Regions from separate parts of the Nocardia sp. NBC_00511 genome, predicted to be linked through region 1. Evidence: riboswitches for the same ligand, from Rfam matches in the RefSeq annotation. Region 1 holds a riboswitch; each other region holds the start of a gene.
The links. A riboswitch is a leader RNA that binds a small molecule or an ion and turns the genes downstream of it on or off. The one in region 1 is predicted to bind S-adenosylmethionine.
Positions count from the first base shown of each region.

Region 1 (9,404 bases):
TCGTCCGGGAAGCGGGTCTGCGCCGCACGCAGCGCGGAGGCCACCAGGTCGGCGAGGGCCGACCAGTTCAGGAAGACCTTCTGCGCCGCCGGATGCGCGAAGACGTAGACCGCGAAGTTGCCGTGGATCTCGTCGTCGAAAAGGCCGAGGGGTTCGGCGAAGTCGCGCCAAGCCGGGTTGTAGGCCAGCAGGTTCTGCCAGCGGCCGATCATGAAGGCCGGGGTGGGCTGGAGGGCGTCGATGACGGCCTGCACGGTCTCGGAGACCTCTTCGCGAGCCTGCCCGCTGGCGGGGCAGCTGGTCTTCTGTTCCATGCTCATGGCCAGCTGCCCGAAGTGATGGCGTTCGATCTCGTTGAGCCGCAAGGCTTCCGCGAGTGCGCCGAGCACCGCCATGGAGGGGTTGGTGTCGCGTCCCTGTTCCAGGCGGGCCAGGTAGTCCGCGCTGACTCCGGCGAGGGCGGCGACTTCCTCGCGGCGCAGGCCGGGGGTGCGCCGGCGGCGGCCAGCGGGCAGGCCGACGGTTTCGGGTTGCAGCTGGGCGCGCCGGGCGATCAGGAATTCGGCGAAGTCGGATCGGGACACCACTCCATAGTGCCTGTTCCCGGTCTTGTTATCCCAGCCCTGTCAGTCCCTGGATCACCACGGTGTGGATAAGCGGACCGAAGTCCGGTTATGGTGGTTGACATGACGACTTCCGAGCAGACCACTCTCGCACCCGGCGCCTGGACCCTCGACGCGGCCCACTCCTCGGTCAACTTCACCGTGAAGCACCTGGGCATCTCCAAGGTCCGCGGCCGTTTCAACCGGTTCGAGACCGCCTTCGTGGTGGACAACACCGGTGCCGCCGCCATCGAGGCCACCATCTGGTTCGACTCCTTCGACACCGGCAACGAGATGCGCGACGGCCACGTCCGCAGCGCCGACATCCTCGATGTCGAGAACCGCCCGCACCTGACCTTCCGCGTACCGGAGCCGGTCGCGCTGACCGAGGAGTTCCAGGTCGTCGGCGAGGCCACCATCGGCGGCATCACCAAGCCGGTCACCCTCGACGTCGAGTGGGGCGGCGTGCAGGTCTTCCCGCAGGACAACAAGGAGCACGCCGGCTTCAACGCCACCGGCACCATCAAGCGCAGCGAGTTCGAGGTGGCCCCCGGCCTGCCGACCGCCATGCTCAGCGACAAGATCGCCATCGAGCTGGACATCCAGCTCGTCGCGCCGGACGCGTAAGCTTCGACGCTCGGACCCCGAATCATCAAGCGGCGGCATCGTTTACGATGCCGCCGCTCGGCTGTTTTCGGGATTTTCTAGTCGGCCCAGACCGTTTCGATCGGGGTGCCCTCGTTCGGCGGCGGGGTCGGCACGGCGGACGGGGTGCGCGAGAACCGCGGCGCGGGTGCGTGCTGCACCACGCCGTCGAGTTCGATGAGTCCGGTGCGGGCCTGGATGTGCGGGTTCTGCTCGGCCTCGGTGAAGGTCAGTACGGGTGTGGTGCAGGCGTCGGTGTGCTCGAAGATGGCCCACCACTCGTCGCGGGTCCGGGTCTTGATCTTGTCGGTGAACAGCTTGCGCAGCTGGTCCTGCCCGGCCGGATCCAGCTGATGCGGCAGGCCTTCGGGATCGATCTCGAGGCCCTTCAGGAATTCCGCGTAGAACTGCGGCTCGATGCAGCCGACGGCCAGGTACTTGCCGTCGGACGTCTCGTAGGTGTCGTAGAACGCCATGCCGGTGTCGAGCAGGTTGGTGCCGCGTTCATCGGACCACAGTCCCATGCCCTTCATGCCCCAGATCATGTGCGACAGCGACAGTGCGCCGTCGATCATGGCCGCGTCGATGACCTGGCCCTGCCCGGAGTTCTGCCGTTCCACCAGCGCGGCCAGGATGCCGAAGACCAGGAACATGGAGCCGCCGCCGAAGTCGCCGACCATGTTCAGCGGCGGGACCGGCCGTTCGCCCTTGCGGCCGATGGCGTTGAGCACACCGGTCAGCGAGATGTAGTTGATGTCGTGTCCGGCGCGGTCCGACAGCGGGCCGAACTGTCCCCAGCCGGTCATCCGGCCGTACACCAGGCGCGGATTGCGTTGCAGCGCAACGTCGGGACCCAGGCCCATGCGCTCGGTGACGCCGGGGCGGAAGCCTTCGAGCAGCACGTCGGCCTTCTCGATGAGCCCGAGCACCTTCTCGATGTCGGCGGGATCCTTCAGGTTGGCCTCGACGATGGTGCGTCCGCGCCACTGCGGCCGTTCCATGAAGCCCGGGAACTGCCCGGCGCGCTGTACCCGCACCACGTCCGCGCCGAGGTCGGCGAGCAGCAGCGCCGCGTGGGGGCCGGGCCCGATCCCGGCCAGTTCGACAACGCGGACGCCCGCGAGCGGGCCCTGCCTGGTGGATGAAGTGCTCACGTTCTGCCTCGTTCATCGTCGAATCGGCGCACCGGCTCACAGCGCCGGTATTGACGCTATGACAATAACGCGGACCCGGTGCGGCCTGGCAAGCCGGGCACGGCCATCCGGGGACCCGGTCGGCTGTCCGTTTCCGCGCGCATGCCCGACAATGCGGGGACGAGGCGAACGAAGGAGTCCGGGTGAGCGCGTGGGGCGAGCTGCTGGTCGGCTTGGCGATCCTGATCGGGTTGGCGGGCATCGTGGTGCCGATCCTGCCCGGGGTGATTCTCATCTTCGCGGCAGTGCTGGTCTGGGCGATCCTCACCGGCGGGTCCGCCGCCTGGACCGTATTCGCCGTCTGCACAGTGTTTCTCGTGCTCAGCGGTGTCATCAAGTACACCTGGCCCGGTCGCAAATTGAAGGCCGCGGGAGTGCCGAACCGTGCCCTGCTGGTCGGCGCGGTGTTCGGCATCGTCGGCTTCTTCATGGTCCCGGTCGTCGGCCTGTTCCTGGGTTTCGTTCTGGGCGTTTACCTTTGGGAACTCTGGCGATTGCGCGCCCAGGGACCCGCCTGGACCTCCACCGTGCACGCGCTCAAGGGCGCGGGTCTGTCGATGCTGATCGAACTCTTCGGCGGCCTGCTGGCGGCCGGGACCTGGCTGCTGGGCGCGGTCCTGATCTAGCGCACGGGGGACGGCGCGACTCGCCGCCCGGGCGGTGTGCTGCCCGATAAAGAAGACCGATCGGTGTTCTATTGGGTTGCGCCCGAGGGAGGTACTCATGCGCGGCCCGTCGCTTCCGCTCACCCGCGACACCCTGCTGTCGCCGGTCGTCCTGCCCGCGCTGATCGCGGCCGCGATGCTGCTGCCGATCCAGCCCGCCACCGCCGGTCCCGTCTTCGACGGTGCGACCCTGCTGGCCACCAATGTCGAAGGCGCGGGCGCTCGTTTGGCCCTGTCCTCCGGAAAGTTCGTCGAGGACACCGCGAATGGCTGGATCGACGTGGTGGACCGCAACGGTCGGCTCGTCGAACAGGTGGTGCCGCAGGTCCTCGTCGACGGCGTGGTGATGCCGCTGGAATTGACCATCGGCGGTGCGGGCAGGGAACTTTCGGCACGGGTGATGGGTGTGGTCACCGAGGGCGCGCGGATCGCGGCGAGCGGAGTGCGGCGGGCGGGTGCGGCCGCGGAGGCCTGCGTCGACAAGGGACTGTCGACCGCGGTGGTCGCGGGCCTCATCGCCGCCATCACCGGTGGGCTGCTCGCGGTGCTGTCGCTGAACCCGGTCGGCATTCTGACCGCGGCGGCGCTGGCCGGGATGGCGGGCGCGTGGAGCGGTTTCACCGAGGGCTGCGCCCGGGGCGCGCTGGAGAGTTTGCAGCATCCCGAGGCGACCTCGGTGCACGAGCTCGATCAGATCGCGCTCTGAGCCGAGCGCTTCCGGACTAGCCGCGTTTGCGGCGGCGCGGGTCGATGATCGGCAGCGGAAGGGTGTCCGGCGCAGGCTGTTTCGCCAGGTCCGCGACCGGTAGCCGCAGGGTCGGCGATTCCCCGGTGGCCCTCGGCGGGGTGCGGTCCGGATCCGCGAGCCGGGTCACCCGGGCGGGCAGGCCGTAGAAGGCGCGGGCATTGTCGTCCAGGACGCGGCGCAGGTCGGAGCCCACCGCGTCGCCGATCAGGTCGATATCGGTATTGCGGAACGGGCGGCCCGCACGGGTGCCGGGCAGGTCCGAGCCGAACATCAGCGCCTCGGGGTTGACGGTGTGGATTTTGCGCAGTGCCGCACCGATATTCATCGACACCCGCCCGAATCCGGAGGCCTTCACCTTGGCCCCGCGGTCGACCAGGTTGAGCAGGTACGGCAGGCAGTCGTCGGACATGCCCATGTGATCGATGGACAGTTTCGGCAACTTGGTGATGACCGGTTCCAGCGAGCCCAGCATGGAGCCGTCGATGTAGAGCTCGACGTGCCAGCCCGCCAGCTCGTAGGCGCGCAGCGCCAGCATGGTGAGCCCGACGATGTCGCCGCCGCCGCGCTTGAGGTTGAAGCGGATGGCCCGCACCCCGGCCCGGTTCAGGTCGATGATCTCCGCGTCGGAGGTGTCGATGTGCAGGTTGGTGACGCCCACCCAGTTGTCGCCGAGTTCGCCGAGCGCGGCCAGCAGGTAGCTCTGATCGTTGCCCTGGAAGGAGCCGCTGACCACCGCACCACCGTCGATATCGAAGCGCGCCATCCGGCGGCGATAGTCGGCGATGGTGTAGGGGTCGGGCAGGTAGCCCTCGTTCTCGATCAGCGGGAACCGCGGATCGATGATGTGGACATGGGCATCGAACACCAGATCAGCATGCCTCAGAACGGTGACATGTGTGGATGACCTTGTCCGGCTGGCGGATTCGTGCTGGTCACAGCACCCCGCCCGCCGGTTCGGTCTCCTCGGTCAGTCGGCGGTGACGATCTTGCCGGGCTCGCTGGCGGCGAGCATCTCGTCGCGCTCGACGACCTTGACGCGCTCGCGGCCCTGCGGCTCGCCCAGGGCGCGCTCGTGCGCGTCGAGGCGGTACCAACCGGCCCACGTGGTGAACGGGACGCCCTTGGACTCCAGGAACGCGGTGACCGCGTCGAGTTCCGGCTCGGGGGCCGGGGCGAAGTTCGCGGCGTCGTCGAGCAGGCAGGCGATGGTCTCGTTGGCGTCGCCCTTGGTGTGGCCGATGAGGCCGACCGGGCCGCGCTTGATCCAGCCGGTGACGTAGGTGGCGGGCTCGTAGCGGGCGGAGCCGTCGGCGTCCTCGTCGACCAGCACGCGGCCGGCCTCGTTGGGGACGGTCCCGGCCTGCTCGTCGAAGGGCAGCGCGGGGATGTTCTGCGACAGGTAGCCGACCGCGCGGTAGACGGCCTGGATGTCCCAGTCCTTGAATTCGCCGGTGCCCTTGCAGTTTCCGGTGCCGTCGAGCTGGGTGCGCTCGGTGCGCAGACCGGTCACCTTGCCGTCGGTGCCGACGATCTCCGAGGGGCTCTCGAAGAAGTGCAGGAACAGCTTGTGCGGGCGGTCGCCGACATCGCGAATGGCCCACTGCTCCAACGTATTGCAGATCATGTCGACCTGCTTGGAGTGGCGGCGCGCGGCCTCGGAGCCCTCGTCGTAGTCGATGTCCTCGGGCGCGACGATGACCTCGATGGTCGGCGAGTGATCGAGCTCGCGCAGTTCCAGCGGGGTGAACTTGGCCTGCGCGGGACCGCGGCGGCCGAACACGTGCACCTCGAGGGCCTTGTTGGCCTTCAAGCCGTCGTAGACGTTCGGCGGGATCTCGGTCGGCAGCAGTTCGTCGCCGGTCTTGGCCAGCACGCGCGCCACGTCCAGGGCGACGTTGCCGACGCCGAGGACCGCGACCTTCTCCGCGTCCAGCGGCCAGGTGCGCGGCACGTCCGGGTGGCCGTCGTACCAGGACACGAAGTCCGCGGCACCGAAGGAACCGTCGAGGTCGATGCCCGGAACCTCCAGGGCCCGATCGGCATTCGCGCCGGTGGAGAAGATGACCGCGTCGTAGAAGCGGCGCAGATCCTCGAGGGTGATGTCGACGCCGTAGTCGATATTGCCCAGCAGCCGGACCTGGTCCTTGTCGAGCACCTTGTGCAGGGCGGTGATGATGCCCTTGATACGCGGGTGGTCGGGGGCGACGCCGTAGCGGATGAGGCCGAACGGCGCGGGCATGCGCTCGTACAGATCGATGCTCACGTCCGCATCGGACTTCATCAACGCATCGGCGGCGTAAATACCGGCCGGTCCGGCGCCCACGATCGCAATGCGTAGCGGGCGGGTCGCTGCACTCTGTTCGGTCATTCTTCCGCGCACCCTTTGGGTCGAAACTAACTTGCCGTCAATACTCAGCCGTCGTTCTTAGCTTAGGCTAAGTTGACGCCCTGGCTCCGGGTACCCTCGTTGGCCCCCGACGCTGCAGCGTTGCTGCGATGTACTGCTATTCCGCACCTGGGGCGGAAATTGTGCTGATTCTATCGGTGACTCACGCCGTGCTCCGCGCGCAGGGCGGTGAACTGTGGGAATGCCGTGCGTCCGGGCGGGCGTCGACCAGGCATGATCAAGCCATGAGCGACGTCGAGGAAACCCCGGCCGAAATCGATCAGGGCGACAACCGCAGCATGTGGCCGTTCCTGGTCGCGGCCGGTCTGATCGTCTTCGTGGTGCTCGGCATCGTGATAGCGACCCTGGTGTCGCCGGTTGAGAAGAATGTCACAGATTCCGATCGGCTCTCGCTCGTGGCCACCCGGTTCATCGCGGTCGCCGACGGCACCGACAAATCCGGTGAGTCCTACGCCTGCAAGGACTTCGACGCGAACCGCTCCCCGCTGCGCGTCGCGCAGGCCACCGGACGCCAGATCACCTTCGACAAGCTCACCGATGCCGCCGTCGACGGCGACAAGGCCACTGCCCAGGTGAGTTTCACCGTCGACGGGCTGCAATCCACCTCGACATGGCACTTCACCCGGGCGGATTCCGCCTGGTCGGTGTGTAATTAGGGATTTCGGCCGCTGACCGATGGAAACGTTTGACACCGGGGCCTCGGGTTGGGCAATCTCATCCCAGGTCATGAGTATCAGCGCCAAGCCCCGGCTCGCTGATCGGCAACCCTCCTCCGCGGTGGGGTGCTCCGGGTGACGACCTGGCCACGCGTCGAACCACGACGCGGCAAGTGCGGATTCACAGGAGGTACAGGTGAGCTACGCGGGTGATATCACGCCCAAACAGGCGTGGGAGCTGTTGCGCGACAACCCGGACGCGGTGCTGATCGACGTGCGCACGGAAGCCGAATGGCGTTTCGTCGGCGTGCCCGACACCAGCGGCATCGGCCGACCCACCGCGCTGATCGAGTGGGTCGACGCCACCGGCACGCGCAACGATCGCTTCACCGACCAGTTGCAGCAGGCGCTCGGTGAGCGTGCCGCCGACTCGGACGCGCCGGTGATCTTCATCTGCCGGTCCGGCCAGCGCTCCATCGGCGCGGCCACCACCGCCACCACCCTCGGCATCGCACCGTCCTTCAACGTCGTCGACGGTTTCGAGGGCGGGCTGGACGGGCAGGGCCATCGCGGCGTCACCGGTTGGCGTGCCGACGGCCTGCCATGGAGGCAGTCATGATTCACGGTGGTTCGTTCGAGCGTCCGCTGCCCGAGGGCGTCGGCCCCGCCACGCTCGGCGTGCGCGGCGGCACCCGGCGCAGCGGCTACGACGAGACCTCGGAGGCGCTGTTCCTCAATTCGGGTTTCGTCTACGAGAGCGCCGAGGCGGCCGAGGCCGCCTTCACCGGCGAGATCGAGCACTTCGTCTACTCGCGCTACGGCAATCCGACGGTCGCCATGTTCGAGGAGCGACTGCGGCTGATCGACGGCGCGGAAGCGTGTTTCGCCACCGCCTCCGGCATGTCCGCGGTGTTCACCGCGCTGGGCGCGCTGCTCGGCGCCGGTGATCGACTGGTGGCCGCGCGCAGCCTGTTCGGCTCCTGCTTCGTGGTCGCCAACGAGATCCTGCCGCGCTGGGGCGTGGAGACCGTCTTCGTCGACGGCGAGGACCTCGACCAGTGGGAGCGGGCGCTGTCGGTGCCGACCCAGGCCGTGTTCTTCGAGACCCCGTCCAATCCGATGCAGGCGCTCACCGATGTCCGCGCGGTCTCCGACCTCGCGCACGCGGCGGGCGCGAAAGTGGTGCTGGACAACGTCTTCGCCACTCCGCTGCTGCAGCGGGGCTTCGATCTCGGCGCGGATATCACCGTGTACTCGGGCACCAAGCACATCGACGGCCAGGGCCGGGTGCTCGGCGGCGCGATCCTCGGGCCGAAGGACTACATCGACGGCCCGGTGAAAACCCTTATGCGCCATACCGGTCCGGCCATGAGCCCGTTCAACGCCTGGACGCTGCTCAAGGGTCTGGAGACCATGCCGCTGCGGCTGCGCCAGTCGGTCGAGTCCGCGCTGCGGCTGGCCGAGTTCCTGGAGAGCCACCCGGCCGTGGCGTGGGTGAAGTACCCGTTCCTGTCCTCGCACCCGCAGTACGAGCTGGCCCAGCGCCAGATGTCGGGCGGCGGCACGGTGATCACCTTCGAACTGAAGGCTCCCGAGCACGAGGCCAAGAAGCGCGCCTTCGAGGTGCTCAACGGGCTGCGCATCATCGACATCTCCAACAACCTGGGCGACGCCAAGTCGCTGATCACCCATCCGGCCACCACCACGCACCGCGCGATGGGGCCGGAAGGCCGTGCGGCCGTTGGCATCACGGACGGCGTGGTGCGGCTGTCGGTCGGGCTGGAAGACATCGAGGATCTGCTCAACGACCTCGATCGCGCCCTGGGCTGATCGAAAACTGTCCAAGAAAGGCCGGAACCCACGAGGGTTCCGGCCTTTCTCGCGTTTCGAAGAGCCATTGACAGCATCCTGTCAAAGATGACAGTATGCTGTCATGATGAAGACCGTGCACCTGGCCGTCTACGACACCTTTTCCGACTGGGAGCCCGGCCACGCGACCGCGCACATCAACCGCCCGCTGTGGCATCGCGAGCCGGGAACCTGGCAGGTGAAGACGGTCGGACCCACCGCTGAACCGGTCACCTCGATGGGTGGCATGCGCGTCACGCCGGACGTCGTGCTCGCGGATCTGAAGCCCGCCGACAGTGCCATGCTGATCCTGCCGGGCCTGGCCCTGGAAGCGGATCCCGCCGCGTTCGGCCCCTTCGGCGCGAAGGCGCGCGAGTTCCTGGCGGCCGGTGTGCCGGTGGCCGCCATCTGCGGCGCCACCTTCGGTCTCGCGGCCGAGGGCCTGCTGAACGACCGCCCGCACACCAGCAACGCGGCGGAATACCTTGCCTACAGCGGATACTCGGGCGGCGAACACTTCGTCTACGAACCGGCCGTCACCGACGGTGATCTGATCACCGCGACCGGCACCCGCCCGGTGGAATTCGCCCGCGCCATCCTGGGCCGCCTCGACATCTTCGAACCGCACATCCTGGAAGCC
Region 1 is NZ_CP107849.1:6,436,762-6,446,165, reverse strand. Features, by position in the region: gene OG300_RS30155 (helix-turn-helix transcriptional regulator) at 1-584, opposite strand, end outside; gene OG300_RS30150 (YceI family protein) at 687-1,229, shown strand; gene OG300_RS30145 (CaiB/BaiF CoA transferase family protein) at 1,307-2,401, opposite strand; gene OG300_RS30140 (DUF456 domain-containing protein) at 2,584-3,066, shown strand; gene OG300_RS30135 (hypothetical protein) at 3,164-3,811, shown strand; gene OG300_RS30130 (amidohydrolase family protein) at 3,828-4,718, opposite strand; gene OG300_RS30125 (FAD-dependent oxidoreductase) at 4,821-6,221, opposite strand; gene OG300_RS30120 (hypothetical protein) at 6,485-6,916, shown strand; SAM riboswitch class IV at 6,983-7,098, shown strand; gene OG300_RS30115 (rhodanese-like domain-containing protein) at 7,113-7,535, shown strand; gene OG300_RS30110 (O-succinylhomoserine sulfhydrylase) at 7,532-8,746, shown strand; gene OG300_RS30105 (type 1 glutamine amidotransferase family protein) at 8,850-9,404, shown strand, end outside.

Region 2 (9,404 bases), 720 kb from region 1:
CCCGGAGGACAAGAACATTCGCATCGCCCCGAGCTTCCCGTCGATCGGTGAGCTGGAGAAGGCGATGGACGGCCTGGCCACCTGCGTACTGCTGTCGGCTTCGGAGAAGCTGATGAGTTTGACCGGCTAGGTTCCGGAAACACGAAGGGCGCGCACCGAATTCGGTGCGCGCCCTTCTCCGTCTGTCAGGCGGGCTTGTGTGCGAGCACAGCGAACATGGTCACCGACAGGTGGATGTCGCCGCTGGCGGCACCCGCTTCCAGGTCCGCGAGCAGCTGATCGCGCTGTGCCTGGGTGATCGCGCTGCGCGCCACCGCCATATCGGCGATGCGGGCCACCAGTGCGCCCGCGCCGATGCCGCCGTCCTGCACCAGCGCGTGTGAGCCGATGCTGTCGACGACCAGTCCGGCCTGGGTGAGCTGTCCGGCCAGCCGTCGTCCGGCGAACGGGTTGGTGGTGCGGGCGATCATGGTCTCGACGACCTCGTGCACCACGTGCCGGTCGCCGGGATGCACGATGGCGGTGCCCCAGTCGCTGTCCATCACGACCACGCGCCCGCCGGGGCGCAGCACCCGGGCGATCTCGCCGGCCGCGCGGGCGGGGGAGGTGAGGTGCCCGAAGACGCGTTCGCACAGGGCGACGTCGAAGGTGTCGTTGCCGAAGGGCAGCCCGTAGGCGTCGCCGGTGACGAAGGTGGCGGTGGATTCGGCCTGGGCGGCACGGCGTTCGGCGGCGTGCAGTAGGTTCGGGTCGGGTTCGACGCCGACCGCGGTGCCGGTGGCGCCGACGCTCTCGGCGAAGGTGAACACCTCCGATCCGGTGCCGGAGCCGATGTCCACCGCACGCTCGCCGGGCCGGACGGCGAGGGCTTCGTGGGCCCAGGTCCGCAGCCGCCGGATTCCCGGCAGTGCGGCTTGCAGATCCTGGACGTCGACCAGCTGATCCTGGCCGTCGCGGTCGAAGCGGTCCGGGCGCAGTCCGGACCCCGCACCAGGTTGCGGCGCGGTTCCTACTGAAGAAGTAGCCATGGTGTCGGGCATGGCCCGAGCCTAGCGTTCCGCCGGGCCCGGCGTGACCCGCGTCACCGCGCCGCGGGCCTGATGGGATGATCGAGACATGGTGAGCCGCACGCTGTGTATCGCGCAGGATTCGGATGCCGACCAACTGCTGTCGACGGATGATTTCGCGCTGCTGGTCGGGATGATGCTGGATCAGCAGTTCCCGATGGAGCACGCGTTCCGTGGTCCGTGGAAACTCGCCGACCGGATGGGCGGGTTCGACATCCAGCGGATCGCCACGGCCGATCCGGAGGAGTTCGAGGAGCTGGCCGCCACCCCGCCGGCCATCCACCGCTACGGCCGGTCCATGGGCCGCCGGGTGCAGGAGCTGGCCCGCTTCATAGTCGAGCACTATGACGGCGAGACCTCCCGGCTGTGGACCGACGGTGATCCGGACGGCAAGGAGGTGCTGAAGCGGATCAAGCAGCTGCCGGGTTTCGGTGATCAGAAGGCGCGGATCTTCTTGGCGCTGTTGGGCAAACAGCGCGCGCTGAGTGCGAGTGGCTGGCGTGAGGCGGCGGGCGCTTACGGTGAGGACGGTTCGCGCCGATCGGTCGCCGATGTGACCGATGCCGAATCCCTCACCCAGGTCCGGGAATTCAAGAAGCAGGCCAAGGCTGCCGCCAAGGCGAAATAGATCTGTCCGATCTGTCCGATCTGTCGCGATCGAATCAAGCTGGGTTTTACCCTCGAACTCCCTGTGAGGTTGCTGAATGCTGACCGTCGTCAGTTACTTTGTGCGGCAGCGGGAGCAGTACCCAGATGAAGATGAGGAAATTCGCCGGAGCGGCGGCGTTGACGATGGCGGTCCTGGGCGTGGCCACCGGCACCGTTCATGCTGAGCCGGTTCAGTCCGACAGTGGCGTAATCAATTACAGCGCGACGGTCAACGATACGAGCACGATCGTCCGTACCGACGCCGGTTCACTGGTCGTCGAGAACGGCGTTTTCGAGATCAAGGCCGCCAATGGCAACATTGTGGCCAACACCCCCTTGAACTTTCGCGTGGACGAGTTCGAGTTCCCGATCGTGGCGAACATCGCGGATCACAGCGCGACCCTGACGCCCCAGTTCGATGTGCAGCACGCGACCTACAAGCCGGTCGCACTGCCGTTCGAGGACCAGGCCCCCTGGAAGTCGGACTACGACCGTGAGCAGGCCGCCTGGGGCCGTCTGCGGGACACGATCGGCATGGGCGCGACCGTCGGAACGCTGGTAGGCGGCCTGGGTGGCGCCGCACTGGGTTGCGCCATCGGGTTCGGTGTCGCGGGTGTCGCGACCGCTCCGCTGGCCGCGCTCTTCGGTGCGGGCCCGATCGCGGGCTGCATCGGCGGCGCCGCGGCATTCGGATTCCTGGGCACCATCGCGGGCCAGCTGTTCGTGACGGCGCCGGTCGCGCTCGCGGCCGCGATCCAGTACTTCTCGACCGTCAACCAGCCGCACATCAGTGGTGGCAAGTAGCCAGCGAATCACCTGTTCCGGTAGGGGAATTCGCGAGGCGGGCCACCCGGCGAATGGTCGTCCGGTGCGTCCTCATCGAATCAAGCTGGTTTTTACCCTCCACCATCCTGAGGGTTTCCTTAATGCTTGCCGCCGTCAGTCAGTTTGTGCAGCAGCAGGAGTCGGTCCAGATGAAGATGAGGAAATTCGCCGGAACGGCGGCGTTCGCGATCGCCGCTTCGGTATTGGCCAGCGGGACCGTTCACGCGGACCCGGCCAAGCCGGACAGTGGCGCTATCAATTACACCGCCACGACCAATGATTCGAGCACGATCATCCATACGGATGCGGGTTCTCTCGTTGTCGAGAATGGCGTGTTCGAAATCAAGGCCGCAAATGGCAACGTGCTGGCCAACACTCCGTTGAACTTTCGCGTGGATGATTTCCAGTTCCCGATCGTGGCGAATATCGCGGACGATCGCAGCGCGACCCTGACCCCGCGGTTCGACGTGGATTACGCGGTCTACCAGCCGGTCGCGCTGCCCTACGAGGACCAGGCTCCCTGGAAGTCGGACTTCGACCGGGAGCAGGCGGCCTGGAACCGCCTGCGCGACACCATTTCCACCGGCGCCACCATCGGCACGCTGGTCGGCGGTGTCGGCGGCGCGGCCCTGGGCTGCGCGATCGGGTTCGGTGTCGCGGGTGTCGCTACCGCTCCGCTGGCCGCGCTCTTCGGCGCCGGTCCGATCGCGGGCTGCATCGGAGGCGCCGCGGCGGTGGGCTTCCTCGGCACCCTGGCGGGTCAGTTGTTCGTGACCGCTCCGGTTGCGCTCGCGGCCGCTATCCAGTACTTCTCGACCATCAACGAGCCGCACATCTCCGGTAAATAGGGGATTTCGGCAAGCGATGGGCAAAGGTTCATCATTCGGGCACCCCAGTGCCACTCCGCGTTTGATCGTCCCGGTTTCCATCGGTGCGTCCCCAGGGGTTTACACCTGACAATGATTCCTCTGGGGGCGCACCTGCTCATCTCCAGAGGGAATTTTCAACACATGCGCTTCAAGAACTTCGCCGTGACCGCGGCGCTGACGATCGCTGCCCTTGGCATCTCCACCGCGACCGTCAACGCCGCCCCGGCTCCGGCCGACGAATCCATCAACTACACCGCCACGGTCGACCAGACCAGCACCATCGTCCACACGGACGCCGGTTCCATGGTCGTCGAGGACGGCGCTTTCAAGATCAAGGCCGCGAATGGCGCTGTGCTGGCAGGCACTCCGCTGAACTTCCGCGTCGACGAGTTCGAGTTCCCGATCGCGGCGAACATCGCGGACCACAGCGCCACGCTGACCCCGCAGTTCGATCTGGATCACGCGACCTACAAGCCCGTCGCGCTGCCGTTCGAGGACCAGGCTCCCTGGAAGACGGATTACGACCGTGAGCAGGCTGCCTGGAACCGCATGAAGGACACCATCTCCACCGGTGCCACCATTGCCACCCTGGTCGGCGGCATCGGCGGCGCGGCCGTCGGTTGCGTCATCGGCTTCGGTGTCGCGGGTGTCGCTACCGCTCCGCTGGCCGCGCTCTTCGGCGCCGGTCCGATCGCGGGCTGCATCGGTGGCGCTGCCGCCGTCGGCTTCCTGGGCACCCTCGCGGGCCAGCTGTTCATCACGGCTCCGGTCGCGATCGCCGCTGCGATCCAGTACTTCGCCACCATCAACCAGCCGCATCTCGCGAAGTAAGCGCTAAGGAGCTCAGGGACGAACTCAGACACCTCATCGGGACAACCCGTCCGGCTTCGGGGCCGGACGGGCTTCCGTTTTTTCACGGTGTGCTGAACTCGTGTTCCCGCCCCCGCTTCCGATCGGCTCGAGCGCAACCCTGTCGGTGCGCGGCGGCCGGTGCTGAAGTGAAGTGATGGGCGAGCTGACCTCGATTCACAGCGCGGGCGCCGCGCTATCTCCGGTCGACGGCACGGATCTGCGAAAGACCTTCGCGCACTTCCCCAGCGGGGTGGTGGCGGTCTGCGCACGGATCGGTGGCAATCCGTACGGCATGGTGGTGAGCACCTTCGTACCGGTGTCACTGGATCCACCGCTGGTGTCGATCTGCATCCAATATTCCTCCGAGACCTGGCCGATTCTGCAACAGGCCAGCCGTCTGGGGTTGAGCCTGCTGGGCAGTGCGCAGCAGGCGGCGGCCCGGGGTCTGAGTTCCCGTCGTGGTGACCGCTTCCGGAATGTGGAGCTGCACACTGGGACCGGCAATGCCGCCTTCGTGGCGGGCGCCGCCACCTGGCTGGAAACCTCCGTCCACGAGCAGGTTCCGGCGGGCGATCACGCCGTGGTGCTGTTGCGGGTGCACCGCCTGACCACGCATCCCGAGTCCGAGCCGCTGGTATTCCATCGCAGCGGTTTCCGCGCGCTGCACGACCATGATCCCGATCTGGACGCGGCCGCCGGCTGAGTTCTCCGATTTTCCGGTGGCAATCGGGAAATCCGTTGTACCGCTATTGAATTCACGCTGATCTGGACCGGCGACAGGCGTCGCCGGAGTTCGTATCGTCGTCTTCACCATCCAGAGCGATCGAGAGACCTGGCTCGCAGACATCGCAGCAACCCCCGCGCACGTGGTGCGGGTGCTTCCGCCAGGACCGATGGAGGACGAATCCATGAGCACATTGGCGGCACCCGCGGACACCGCGACGCCTGTCGATCACGACGATGGCGAACTGCGCATCGTCCGCACCCGGCACCCCTGGCGCTGGGTGACGGCGGCGGTCGCACTGCTGCTGGTCGCGCAGTTCGCGCACGGCCTGATCACCAATCCCGGCTGGGACTGGTCCACTTTCGCGCAGTACATCACCGCGTCGTCGGTGCTCTCAGCACTGAAGGTGACGCTGGAGCTGACCTTCTGGGGGACGCTGCTCGGCTTCTTCATCGGGATCTGGCTGGCCATCGGCCGGTTGTCGAAGAACCCGGTGCTGCAGGCGATCTCGTGGACCTACGTGTGGGCGTTCCGCTCGATTCCGCTGATCGTGCAGCTGCTGTTCTGGTTCAACCTGGCCTATCTGTACAAGACGCTGTCGCTGGGCATTCCGTTCGGCCCGGAGTTCGCGCACTTCCAGACCAATGGCGTGATCAGCGGATTCACCGCCGCCGTCATCGGTTTGGCGCTGCATCAGGCCGCGTACTCGGCGGAGATCATTCGCGCCGGGATCATCTCGGTGGACGAGGGGCAGTGGGAGGCGGCGCGTTCGCTGGGGCTGCCGTGGCATCGGCAGTTCTTCACGATCGTTGCCCCGCAGGCCATGCGCGGCATTCTGCCGAACGCCGCGAACGAGGTGATCAGCCTGTTCAAGGGCACCTCGATCGTGTCGACCATGGCGATCGCGGAGCTGTTCTACCAGGTGCAGGTCATCTACGGCCGCAACGGCCGGGTGGTGCCGCTGCTGATGGTGGCGACGGTCTGGTACATCGCGCTGACCACCGTGCTGAGCATCGCGCAGTTCTATATCGAGCGGCACTTCGCGAAGGGTGAGAAGCGGTGAGCGAGTACGCGATCGAACTGCGCGGCATCCGGAAGTCCTTCGGCCGCAACGAGGTGCTCAACGGCATCGATCTGACGGTGCGGCCCGGTGAGGTCACCGTGATCCTGGGCCCGTCGGGTTCGGGCAAGTCGACGCTGCTGCGAACCATCAACCATCTCGAACAGGTCGATGCCGGAACCGTCCGGGTCGGTGGCGAATTGGTGGGCTACCGCCGCCGGGGCGATCGGCTGCACGAGCTGCCCGAACGCGAGATCCTGCGTCAGCGCTCGCGCATCGGCTTCGTGTTCCAGAACTTCAATCTGTTCCCGCATCTGACGGTTCGGGAGAATGTGGCGCTCGCGCCGGTGGCCGCGCAGCGCCGCGCCAAGGCCGAGGTGAACGCGGAGGCCCTGGAGCTGCTGGCCCGGGTCGGGTTGTCGGACAAGGCGGATGAGTACCCGTCCCGGCTCTCCGGTGGTCAGCAACAGCGGGTCGCCATCGCACGGGCGCTGGCCTTGAAGCCCGAGGTGCTGCTGTTCGACGAACCCACCTCGGCGCTGGACCCCGAGCTGGTCGGCGAGGTGCTCGAGGTGCTCACCGATCTGGCCCGCGGCGGCGCGACACTGGTGATCGTCACCCACGAGGTGGGTTTCGCCCGCGAGGTCGCCGACACCGTGGTGCTGATGGACGAGGGCCGCATCGTCGAACAGGGCCCGCCCACCCAGGTGCTCGACAGCCCGGCGCATCCGCGCACCAAAGCCTTTCTCGCACACGTCCTGTGACGTGTCCCCGACTACGTGAGGACCATTCCGATGTCCATGGCGAGCCGTCGCAGACGGATCGGCGCTCTGATCGCCGTCACCACTCTGAGTCTGCTGGTGGGTGGCTGCGGTAAGGGCGATGGCACCACCACCGACACGACCCGCACCGTGAACGGCGTCAGCTATGACCTGTCGCCCGAGCAGGCCGGCCGCGTACACGCTCCGAAGGTGGACGCCATCGCGGCGCAGTTGCCGCAGGCCCTGCGCGACCGCGGCACGCTGGTGGTGACCGGCTCGGTGGGCGCGGCTCCGCCGCTGCGCTTCTACGCCACCGACGATCGCACCCCGATCGGCGCGGACGCCGATCTCGCCGTGCTGGTCGCCGACATTCTGGGCCTGAAGGTCGACACCCGCATCGGCGACTGGGCGCAGAACTTCGTGAAGATCGATTCCGGTGAGGCGGACGCCTTCGTCAGCAATGCCACGGTCACCGAGGAGCGCAAGGAGAAGTACGACTTCGCCACCTACCGCCTCGACAATGTGGCGCTCGAGGTGCCCAAGGACGCGAACTGGACCTACCAGGACCGCAAGTCGTTGGCGGGCAAGAAGATCGGCGTCACCTCCGGCACCAACCAGGAGCAGTTGCTGGTGAAGTGGAGCGCCGATGATGTCGCCGACGGCCTGCCCAAGGTGGACATCACCTACTACCAGCAGGTCAGCGACTACTACCTGGCCCTGTCCGCGGGTCGTATCGACGGCTACCTGGGACCGAATCCGTCCGCGCAGTATCACGTGGCGCAGACCGGTCAGTCCAAGGTGGTCGCCACCTTCTCCGGTGCGGGCGATGCCCTGCAAGCCGAGATCGGCGTGCTGACCAAGAAGGACAATGGTCTGGTCGGGCCGGTGCAGCAGGCCCTGCAGTACGCCATCGACAACGGCCTGTACCGCAAGGTGCTCGATCGCTGGGGTCTGGGCGGCGAAGCGGTGGCGCAGTCGCGGATCAATCCGCCGGGCCTACCGAAGGCGAAGAAATGACAGTGTCGCGCAACGTATTCCACGTCGGCCAGCACGATCCGCTGGCCGGTCCGCTGCTGGCGGAACTGGCCATCGAGTACAGCACCCGCTACGGCGGCACGCCCGGCGAGGTGCACGCGGAGCTGACCGAATATCCGGTGAGTCATTTCGCGCCGCCGCACGGCGACCTGCTGGTCGTGGTCGAGGACGGAGAACCGGTGGCGGGCGGCGCTTTTCAGCGCTTCGATGCCGAAACCGCTGAGCTGAAACGGATCTGGACCGCCCAGGGCCAGCGCCGTCGCGGGCTGGGCCGCTTCGTGCTCGAGCAGCTCGAGGCCGAGATCGCCCGGCGTGGTTACCGCCGCATCTACCTGACCACCGGACCCCGCCAGCCCGAGGCCGTGGCGCTCTACACGGCGGCGGGCTACACCGCGCTGCCGCTGGATGTCCGGGAAGAGGTCGGGTACGTCCATCCATTCGAGAAATTCGTTCCCGCCCAGGCGGTTTCGGTATGAGTCCCCTCCGGAGATCCACGATGACCTATTTCCCCACCGTGCGTGCGCGCCGCGCCGTCGCGCTCACCGGTGCGCTCGCCGCTACCCTCACCCTGGCCGCGTGCGGCAGTGGTGACAGTGGCGGTGGCGGCGGTGAGCCGTCAGGGCCGCCGCAGTCGGGCGGCACCCTGCGCTACGGTCTGTCGTCGGCTCCGACCTGCTCGGATCCGGCTCAGTCGGGGACCAATCAGACCATCTACGTGACCCGGCAGATCGTCGATTCGCTGGTGGATCAGGATCCGGCCAGCGGGGCGCTGCGGCCGTGGCTGGCCGACACCTGGAATTACACGGCCGACGCGAAGAGCTTCACCTTTCATCTGAAGGACGGCATCACCTTCAGCGACGGCACCCCGCTGACCGCTGACTCGGTGCGCAAGAACTTCGATTCCATCGTGGCGCTCGGCGGGGTGAAGGCGCCGCTGGGCGCGAGCTACCTGTCCGGGTACGTGGGCAGCGTCGCACTGGACCCGCGGACCGTGCGCATCGAGTTCTCCGCGCCCAATGCCCAGTTCCTACAGGCGGTCTCGACCCCGCAGCTGGGTATTCAGGCCGACGCCACCATCGGCAAGTCGGCCGAGGAGCGCTGCCAGGGCGGCAATATCGGCAGTGGGCCGTTCACCTACGCCGAATGGAAGCAGAACGCGTCGGCGACGCTGGCCAAGCGGGCCGGGTACCAGTGGGGTTCCGGAGTGTTCGCCTCGCAGGGGGAGGCGCACCTGGACAAGATCGCGTTCACCGTGGTGCCCGAATCCGGGGTCCGCACCGGCAGTCTCGCCTCCGGACAGCTCGACGCGATCAGTGACGCGCTGCCCCAGGACATCAAGCAGATCGAGGGCGGCGGCGGCCGGGCGCAGTTCACCGCGAACCCCGGCGTCGTATTCGGGTTGCAGCCCAACGTGACTCGCGGCCCGCTGCGTGATCCGGCGGTGCGGACGGCCCTGCTGCCCGCGATCAACCGCAAGGAGCTGGTCGAGACCGTGCTGGGTCCGCAGTTCAAGCCCGCCACCGGCGTGCTGGCCGCGAATACCCCCGGCTACGTGGATCTTTC
Region 2 is NZ_CP107849.1:7,159,558-7,168,961, forward strand. Features, by position in the region: gene OG300_RS33265 (aminotransferase class I/II-fold pyridoxal phosphate-dependent enzyme) at 1-130, shown strand, start outside; gene OG300_RS33270 (methyltransferase domain-containing protein) at 186-1,040, opposite strand; gene OG300_RS33275 (HhH-GPD-type base excision DNA repair protein) at 1,120-1,695, shown strand; gene OG300_RS33280 (hypothetical protein) at 1,821-2,519, shown strand; gene OG300_RS33285 (hypothetical protein) at 2,690-3,388, shown strand; gene OG300_RS33290 (hypothetical protein) at 3,551-4,240, shown strand; gene OG300_RS33295 (flavin reductase family protein) at 4,416-4,964, shown strand; SAM riboswitch class I at 5,069-5,161, shown strand; gene OG300_RS33300 (amino acid ABC transporter permease) at 5,170-6,048, shown strand; gene OG300_RS33305 (amino acid ABC transporter ATP-binding protein) at 6,045-6,809, shown strand; gene OG300_RS33310 (transporter substrate-binding domain-containing protein) at 6,840-7,823, shown strand; gene OG300_RS33315 (GNAT family N-acetyltransferase) at 7,820-8,317, shown strand; gene OG300_RS33320 (ABC transporter substrate-binding protein) at 8,338-9,404, shown strand, end outside.
Region 2: another riboswitch for S-adenosylmethionine. It lies ahead of OG300_RS33300 (amino acid ABC transporter permease); the one in region 1 lies ahead of OG300_RS30115 (rhodanese-like domain-containing protein).

Region 3 (9,404 bases), 110 kb from region 1:
AATCCCAGCTCACGCAGCCGCGCCAGCTGCGCCGGGGTAGCCCGCGGCGGGTTGGCTGCCAGCGCGTCCACGAAATCGATGACCGCATCCCAGCGCTGGTCGATCCGCACCGCATTACCCTCGTCCAGCAACCGCTGCACGTCCGCGCCACGCCCGGAGAGCGCGGAAGTGAAACGTGAATGAACGGAAGCGCAGTACACACAGCCGTTGTGCCGCGAGGTCACGGTCGCCGCGAGTTCGCGCTCCGCCCGCGCCAGGCCGTCGCGGCCGTAGAAGATCTCCCTGTCGTTGGCGCTGCGATGCGCCAGCACCTCGGGATTGCGCGCGAGTAGCCGAAAATACGGCCCGACCCCGCGATCCCCGGCGAGCAAAGGTTGCTGCCGGTCGTCCGCGGCGGCCAGCAGGATCGGTTCCACCCACGGCACCCAGTCCAGCTGATCCTGGGTGAATTCGGCTGGCACCCGCGAGCTCTCGACACCGCGCACCTCGGTCGTCTCACTCATCGCCGCCTCCGATCAGACTCAGCCCGGCCAGCAACCGAACCTGGAAGTGCACGAAACCGATCAACTGCGAGACCGTCACGATGTCGCGCGGGGACAGTCCGGCCGCGGCGAGCGCGTCGATGTCCGCGCGCTGCAGCTCCGAGGGCGCGGTCGAGACCCGCGCCGCGTGCCGCAGCAGCGCCGCCAGCACCGGATCATTTTCCGCCGGAACCGTTCCCAGCGTCGCGTAGTGCGCGGCCAGCACCGGCGCGCCCGCCAGTTCCGCGACGGCGACCGCCACCGCCACCAGCCGCTCCCGCCCGATCCCCGCGGACTCCGGCCCGTTCAGCAGCGCCTCGTACACGCCCTGCGTGTGCTCGACGACGGCGGGCCGGGTCTGCCGCAGCGCCCGCACGGCCTCGGCGTCCGCACCGAGCACCGCGTCGATGACGTCCCCGGTCGATGTGGTGGATCGACTCACGCGTGAATCCTTTCCTCGGCATGCCAACCCAGTTGCGGCGCAACCTCGGTGGCGATGAGTTCGATGGAGCGCAGGGTCGCCTCGTGGCCGGGATCGACCGGATGCACCTGCACGATGAAGTCGGTGGCGTGCCGCAGCGCCGAATCCGCCGCCAACTGCGCGGCCACCGCGCCGGGCGTGCCGACGTAGATGTCGCGCAGCACCTCCGCGACGGTGTTCGCGATATCCGGACCGCCGTTGTGGCCCAGTTGTTCCAGGAAGCGCAGCGCACCCTGCTCGGCGAGGGTGCGCGCCGCGTCCGCGTCGTCGGCCACGAAAACGCCTCGGGAAGCACCGATCCGGGGCTCCACCCCGGTCGGCAGCGCATCCAGGTAGGCGTCGACGAGCTCGTTCTGGATCTCCCACAGGGTGGCCTCCGGCGCGGCCGGATCCCGCGGCTGCGACTTCGACAGCAGCAGACCGTCACCGGCCCGCCCCGCCCGCGCCGCACCCGCGGCCGAGAAGGTCGCCTGCCAGATCCGCGAACTCAGCTGTCCCGCAGCAGGATTCAATGACCGATCGCCGACCAGCGGCGCACCCCGCAGCGCCGCCACCACCGTCGCGAGCTTGTCCGCGTAGACCTGCTGCCGATCGGCGGCACCGAACTCGAAGAGCTCGAACGCGTGCCTGGAACCTCCTGCGCCCACGCCCAATTCGAGCCTGCCGCCCGAGAGCACATCCAGCACGGCCGCGTCCTCGGCGAGCTTGATCGGATCCTCCAGCGCCAGTGTGACGATGGCGGTGCCCAGCCGGATGCGTGGAAACCGGGCGGCGGCGTGCGCCAGGAACACCAGCGGCGAGGGCAGTCCGCCCTCGGCCGGGTCCAGATGATGCTGGGCCACCCAGGCGGTGTCGTAGCCGAGCCGCTCGGCCAGTTCGACCTGTTCGAGGGCGTGGCGGTACACCGTGGCCGCGTCCTGGGCCGGATCGGTGCGGACCAGCCGGGTGAAGAAACCCAGCCGCTGCGGTGTCATGTGGTCACCTTTCCCAGATAGGCGTCGCGCACCGCCGGATCCCCGATCAACTCCGCGGCCGGGCCGTGCAGCACGATCTCCCCGGTGCGCAGCACGTTCGCGGTGTGCGCGATGCTCAGGGCCAACTCCGCCTGCTGCTCGACGATCAGGATGGCCAGCCCCAATTCCCGGTTCAACCGGGCGATCTCGTCCAGCACCCGATCCACGAACAGCGGCGACAGGCCCATGGTGGGCTCGTCCATGCAGATGAGCCGCGGTTTGCTCATCAGCGCTCGCGCGAAGGCCAGCATCTGCTGCTCCCCGCCGGACAGGGTGCCCGCCCGCTGGCCTCGACGCTGCGCCAGCCGCGGGAAATGCTCGAACAACTCCGCCGCCCGCGCGGCCAGCACCGACCGGCGCTCCCTGCGGATATAGCCGCCGACGAACAGATTCTCCTCCACCGTCATGGCCGGGAAAACCCTGCGAGCCTCCGGCACCGAGGCCAGCCCCGCCGCGATCCGCGCCGAAGGCGGTGTCCTGTTCACCTCGACGCCGTCGATGCGCACCGACCCGGAGCTGGGTTTGATCAAGCCGAGCGCGGTCTTCATGGTCGTCGACTTCCCGGAGGCGTTGCCGCCCAGCAGCGAGACGATCTCACCGGGCCGAACCCGCAGGGACACTTCGTTCAATGCCCGCGACGTCCCGTAATGCACCACCACGCGGTCGAATTCGAGGATCGGTTCGGTGTTCTCGCGAAAGTTTCCGGGACCGAGGGCCGCCACCGCATTCTCAGACATCCGCCGTCGCTTTCTCTTCCGCGATCTCCCCGACCGGTTCCGGCGCATCCGCCACCGGCAGCCGGCTGCGACCCAGATACGCCTCGATCACCCGCGGGTCGGCGAGCACCTGCGCGGGCGTGCCCTCGGCGATCACCCGGCCCTCGTCCAGCACCAGCACCCGATCCGACAGGTCGTGCACCAGGTCCATCTTGTGTTCGACCAGCAGGATCGTCTGACCCTGCGCCTTCAGATCGGCCAGCTGCCTGCCGATTTCGGCGGTCTCGGTCTGGTTCATGCCCGCCGCGGGCTCGTCGAGCAGCAGCAGCTGCGGTCGCAGCGCCAGCGCTCGCGCGATCTCGGTGCGACGGCGATTGGCGTAGGACAGCGTGTAGGTCGGATGGTCGGCTCGCGGCGCCAGCCGTTCCTCGAACCGCGCCAGCTCGGCATCCACCCGCTCCTCCGCCGCCCGCCGCTCCGCCCGCGCCGCCGGGGTCGGCGCGAGCGCCACCCCGAGTTCGGCCAGCAACGAAATCCACCGCAGCACCGGGATATTCGCCAGACCACGCAGCGGCCGGGTGGCGTACAGCGTGGTGTGCAATCCGACGTCCACATTCTCGCGCACCGTCAGATTCCCGAACACCCGCCCGTTCTGGAAGGTGCGGGCGATGCCCGCCTCCGCGGCGGCCTCGGGGCGGCCGGGCCGAATTCGCTTGCCGCGCACCAGCACCTGCCCGGAATCCGGCTTCAGCACCCCGGAGATCAGGTTCACCGTGGTCGACTTCCCGGACCCGTTGGGTCCGATGATCGAGACGAATTCACCGGGCGCGATGGAGAATTCGACACCGTCCACCGCTCGCACCCCGCCGAAGGCCCGCCGCAGTCCGAGGACGCTCAGCACCGGCTCGTCGGGCACGGCGATACGTTCAGGCGATGACCGGGACACGTTGCCTCCTCAGCACCAGGATGCCCTGCGGCCGGAACCGCACCACCAGCAGCAATACCAAGCCGTACAACACGATTCGCAGCGACGGCGCCAGCCGCAGCGCCTCGGGGACGCCGATCAGCACGATCGCGCCCAGCACCGCGCCGTAGGGCGAGGCGGTGCCGCCGAGCACCAGGATCGTCACCACCAGCAGCGACATCGGCAGGTTGAACACCGTCGGATCGATGTAGGAGTACTGGTGCGCCAGCAGCGCCCCGCCGATCCCGGAGAAGAACGCCGCCACCGCGAACGCCAGCGCCTTGTAATCGCGCACCGGCACGCCCGCCGACCGCGCCGCAACCTCGTCCGCGCCGATGGCGCGGATGGCGGTGCCCAGCCGGGACCGCTGCACCCCGATCAGCACCGCGATGGTGATCGCCAGCACCACCAGCTCGAGCCGGAAAAGCTCGGTGTGCGTGGTGAATTCGTGGCCGAACAGGCTGGCGGGCGGAATCCCGAAGATGCCGTAGCTGCCGCGCGTCACCGACTCCCAGTTGCGAATGATCGCCACCGTCACGATGCCGATCCCCAGCGTCGCGATGGCCACATAGTGCCCGCCCAACCGCCACAGCGGCGCGGCCAGCACCGAAGACACCCCGGCCGCGACAATTCCCGCGATGACGACGGCGGGCAGGAACGCCCAGCCGTGCGACACCGTCAGCACCGCCGAGGTGTACGCGCCGATCGCGATCGGCCCCGCCTGCCCGATGGCCAGCTGTCCCGCCGACCCGGCCACCAGCGTCATCGACACCGCGATGATCGCGTAGGCCAGGATCTGGGTGCCGACCGAGATGCTGTAGTCGTCGGCCAACAACGGAATCGCCACCGCCGCAACGCCGAACGCGATCACCGCGTGCCACCAGCGCACCCGCAGCTCCCGCCCGGCGCCCAGGAAGGTGCCGGTCATCGGCTCGGATTCGATGGCGGGCGGGCGGGCCAGCAGCCCACCCGGCCGGACCACCAGGAAGATCACCAGTAGCCCGAAGGTGATCAGGTCGCGGTAGCCGTCGCCGAGCCAGTAGATGCCGAACGCCTCCACCAGCGCCAGCACGAACCCGCCGATCACCGCGCCCGGAATCGACCCGAGCCCGCCGATGGTGGCGGCCACGAAACCGGTCAACCCGACGATGCTGCCGTTGGTCGGCGAGATATTGGAGTTGTAGAGCCCCACGAAGATGCCCGCCAGCCCGCCCAGCCCGGAGGCGATGGCGAAGGCCAGCGACTGCACCCGGCCGACCCGGATGCCCATCTGCGCGGCCGCGTCCGGATCCTGAGCGGTGGCGCGAATGGCCAGCCCGTGACGGCTGTACCGCAGGAACGCCCACAGCCCCGCCATGACCGTGACGGTGATGGCGAACATGGTCACGTCCGAGGTCCCGAATCGCACCCCGCCGACCTGGAAGTTGTTGGTGGACAACACCTGCGGGAACGGCCGGGTGTCCGGCCCGAAGACCAGCGCCACCACGTTCTCGATGATCAGTCCGGCCGCCACCGTCGCCAGCAGCGCCGCGATGGCCGGGGCGCGCCGCAGCGGCCGCACCGCGAGCACGTCGATGCCGACGCCGAGCAGCGCGGTCACCGCGACCACCACGATCAGCGCCGCCCACAGTGGCACCCCGTGCTGGGCGATCAGCCACCAGCCCAGCACCGACCCGAAGGCGAAGATCGCGCCGTGCGCGAAGTTGATGACATTGCTGACCCCGAATATCAGGGTGATGCCCACGGCGATGAGCGCGTACGCGTTGCCGTGGACCAGACCCGCGATGAGCGTGTCGAACATGCGCCGCTACTTGGCGGAGGCGACGGGAACGAACTTGCCGTTCTGCAGCACCAGCTGGATCGGCTTGATGTTGCTGGGCCGACGCGTCTGCTGGTCGAAGGCGAAGGGCGTGGTGAACCCGATGCCGTCGAAGTCCTTGACCTCGCGCAGGCCCTTCAGGATGCCCTCACGGTTCGCGCCGCCGAACTTGGCGGCCTTGACCAGTGCGTTGATCGCGTCATAGGCGTAGACGTTGAAGTCGCCGGGCTCGGTGTTGTACTCGGCCCGGAACTTGGTGACGAAGTCCTGGATCTTCGGGTTGGTGTCCGACGGGGAGAAGACGCCGTTGACGATGTCGCCCTCGGCCGCGGTGCCCGCCAGCTCCACGAACTGCGGGGTGTTCTGGCCACCGAAGAACTGACCCTTGTACCCGACATCACGCAGCTGCTTGACCACCAGCGCGCCGTCCGGACCGTAACCCAGGTGCACCACCGCGTCCGGGTTGGCGTCGCGTGCCTTGATCAGCACCGGCCGGAAGTCCTGCGAGTCCGGCAGGATCGACGACGAGTAGACGATGTCGATCCCCTTCTGCTTCGCGTACTGCTGGAAGAAGCCGAAATCCTGCTTGCCCCAGTCGGATTCGAGATAAACGACGGAAACCCTGGTCGCCTTCGCCTTCACCCAGTCGGTGACCGCGGCCTGCACGGTGTCCAGGGTGACCGACGGGCTCCAGGAGTAGTCGCCGCCCTTGGTGAAGTCGGTCGAGGAGTTGGTGAACCCGTACTGCACCAGCTTGCCGCGGTTGTACACCGGCGAGGCCGCGATCGAGGCGGGTGAGGAGAAGTCGCCGAGCTCGGCGATGATCGACCTGTCGTCGACGAACTTGGTGGCGATCGGCACCGTCTGCTTCGGATCGGACTGGGAGTCCTCCCATTTCAGCGCGACCTTCTTGCCGTCGATCCCGCCCGCCGCGTTGACCTGCTCGAGCGCCAGGTCGAAACCCTGCTGCCAGAGCCGCCCGTACTCGGCCGAGGTGCCCGTCTTCGGCCCCGAGACACCGAAATACACTGTGTCGGAACTACTGTCGGACGAGTTGCCCGCGCACGCCGACAACGTTCCCGCTGCCAACGCCGCCGCGGCGACTCCCACCACAATCCGACGCGCACGCGATCCGGACCATTTCCTGCTCATGACAAACCTCTGCACTCACGCACCGGCGCAGCCGGGCATAGGGAATGAGCTTGCGCTTGCGCCGCCCACTCGGACGCCGCCTGGTCGTCACCCGGGGCACCCCACCGCCGCGCGAGGGTTGCCGATCAGCGAGCCGGGGCTCGAACGTGCTGATACTCGTGACCGTGAGTCGAAGACTAATCCGGGCATCCCGGACACCGACAGGATTCGAATCGGGATGACGCTAACCAGCGTCGGAAAGCTCACTCCCGCATGGTGAGCAGGGCTTCAGCCCGCGAGGTGACCGGCCAGCCAGGACGGGAATCCGGTGAGATCGCGCAGCACCACATCCGCGCCCGCGGCCGAGAGTTCCTCCGCCGCATAGGGTCCGGTGGTCACCGCCACCGACACCGCGTCGGCCACCTTGGCAGCCCGGATGTCGCCGAGATGATCCCCGACATAGATGGCCGCACCGCGCTCGCGCAGCACCTCGCCCTTCTCCTCCGCCCAGGCATTGCCGACCAGCTCGTCCACCGCCAGCCCGAGATGCTCGAGGTGCAGCCGTGCGTTCGGCTCGTACTTGGCGGTGATCACCAGCACCGTGCCCCCGGCCCGATGCACCGCGGCCAGCGACTCCGCCACCCCGGGCAGCGGCAGCGCCGACTCCACCCCGATCTCCGGATACAGCTCGCGGTACATCGTCAGCACCCCCGGCACCTGGTGCTCGGGGAACCAGTTCGCCGCCTCCTCCGCCAGCGGCGGACCCAGCCGCGACACCACCAGCTCGGAATCGATGGGCACCCCGGTCCGGGCCGACACCTCGTCCCACACCGCCGCGATCCCCGGGCGCGAGTCGATCAACGTCATGTCCAGGTCGAATCCGACCACGAGCGCGCCCACCTGATCACCAGCCACCACCCGACCCTACGACGCGGAAAAATGACGGGCTTCGGGAGGACCCGGCGAATTAGGCTCGGGCGCATGGCGAGCAATCAGGGCACACTGTTCTGCGGGGTGGAGCTGGCGGCACGGATCGAGCGGGTCGAAACCGAGCTGATCGAGAAGGGCAGCGCCGCGGCCGCGACCCGGCTGGGCACCGGTTCCGGCTTCGTGATCCCGATCGCGGGCGGCGTAGCCGCCTGTGCCGAGGACGGTTCACCGTTGAACAAGGTGGCGGGGCTGGGCTTCGCCGGAGTACCGGATCCGGCCGAGCTCGACGAGATCGAGCGGCTGTTCGCGGCCCGCGGGGCACCGGTGCAGGCCGAAGTCTCGCAGCTCGGCGATCCCGGCGTCGCCGAACTGCTCACCACCCGCGGCTACCGGCTGGTGTCCTTCGAGAACGTGCTCGGCCTCGAACTGCACGGCGACCGCACCGCCGAGAGCGCCGACGGTGTCGACGTATCCCCCAGCGGCGAAAGCGAATTCGACACCTGGCTCGACGCCGTCGCCACCGGCTTCGCCCACCCCGATACCCAGGGCGTCGCCTCGCACGAGGAGTTCCCCGCCGAGATCATCGCCAATGCCATGCGCGACCTGACCGGCGCGGCCGGTATCCGCCGCTACCTGGCCCGCCGCACGGGCGCGGTGGCGGGCGGCGCGAGCCTGCGCATGTCCGGCGGCGTGGCCCAACTCACCGGCGCGGCAACCCTTCCCGAGCACCGCCGCCACGGCGTGCAGTCCGCGCTGCTGTCCGCCCGCCTCGCCGAGGCCGCCCGGGGCGGCTGCGATATCGCGGTGATCACCACCCAGCCCGGTTCCAAATCCCAGCAGAACACCCAGCGCCTCGGTTTCGCCCTGCTCTACACGCGCGCGATCCTGGTCAAGGACTGACCGGATTCACTCCGGAAGGCGGTGAGCGACAATCGGTTTCAGCTGCTCGCGCAGCTCGTCGCCGTTCGCGCCGAACACCTGCACGTCGGTGTCCACGGCGATCTGCACCCCCTGGCCGACCAATTCCCTGCCGGCGGTGGTGAGTTCGATGCGCAGCACCCGGGCGTCGGCGGGATCGGCGCGCCGCGCCAGCAGCCCGCGCTCCTCGAGCGCGCGCAGCACCTTGGACGCCATCATTCGATCCGACCCCGACATGTCGGCCACCTGCTGCTGGGTCGGCGACTCACCCTGCCGCCCCAGCCAACCCGCCGAGGCCAGCAGGTTGAACTGGGTGGGCGTGAGCCCCAGCGGCCGCAGATTCCGCTCCAGCGTCGCGCGCCACTCCAGCGCGGCGTGGTGCAGCCAGAACCCGGGACTCATGAGCGGTCCGCGCGGGACGCCGACCGGCCCGCGCGGGGTATCCGACGATTCAGCCACGCCGTAGCGCCTCCTGCTCCAATGCCGCGAAGGTGCGCGGCATGTCCGCCCGCATCCCCTTCTCCCAGATCAACTTGAACAGCGGGCCCATCGGACCGTGTACCTCGACATTCTCCGACACCCGCACGGTGCCGTCGCCGAGCGCCTCGTAGGTGCGGTGTCCGCGCAGCTTCCCGAACGGAATCCCGGCCTCGCTGGTCCACGACTGCCCGGCCGCCACATCCACGATGGTGAACGGCCCGGCGGGCGCGCCCTTGGGCTTCACCCAGCCCCGGGTTCCGGCCGCGAACTCCCCGTCGATGCGGGACTTCTCCTCGTGCGGATCCCACTCCGACCAGCGCGCCACGTCGGTGGCGACCGCCCAGATCTTGTCGATATCGCCGGTGATCACGGCCGCTTCGGTGAACGAGTACATCATGGCTTTTCTCCCTGCCGATGAATCTGTTGTCGCG
Region 3 is NZ_CP107849.1:6,329,640-6,339,043, forward strand. Features, by position in the region: gene OG300_RS29625 (peroxidase-related enzyme) at 1-503, opposite strand, end outside; gene OG300_RS29630 (CMD domain-containing protein) at 496-963, opposite strand; gene OG300_RS29635 (putative FMN-dependent luciferase-like monooxygenase) at 960-1,976, opposite strand; gene OG300_RS29640 (ABC transporter ATP-binding protein) at 1,973-2,752, opposite strand; gene OG300_RS29645 (ABC transporter ATP-binding protein) at 2,745-3,677, opposite strand; gene OG300_RS29650 (ABC transporter permease) at 3,658-5,496, opposite strand; gene OG300_RS29655 (ABC transporter substrate-binding protein) at 5,503-6,543, opposite strand; SAM riboswitch class IV at 6,714-6,830, opposite strand; gene OG300_RS29660 (HAD family hydrolase) at 6,934-7,560, opposite strand; gene OG300_RS29665 (GNAT family N-acetyltransferase) at 7,648-8,475, shown strand; gene OG300_RS29670 (MarR family winged helix-turn-helix transcriptional regulator) at 8,482-8,952, opposite strand; gene OG300_RS29675 (SRPBCC family protein) at 8,945-9,370, opposite strand.
Region 3: another riboswitch for S-adenosylmethionine. It lies ahead of OG300_RS29655 (ABC transporter substrate-binding protein); the one in region 1 lies ahead of OG300_RS30115 (rhodanese-like domain-containing protein).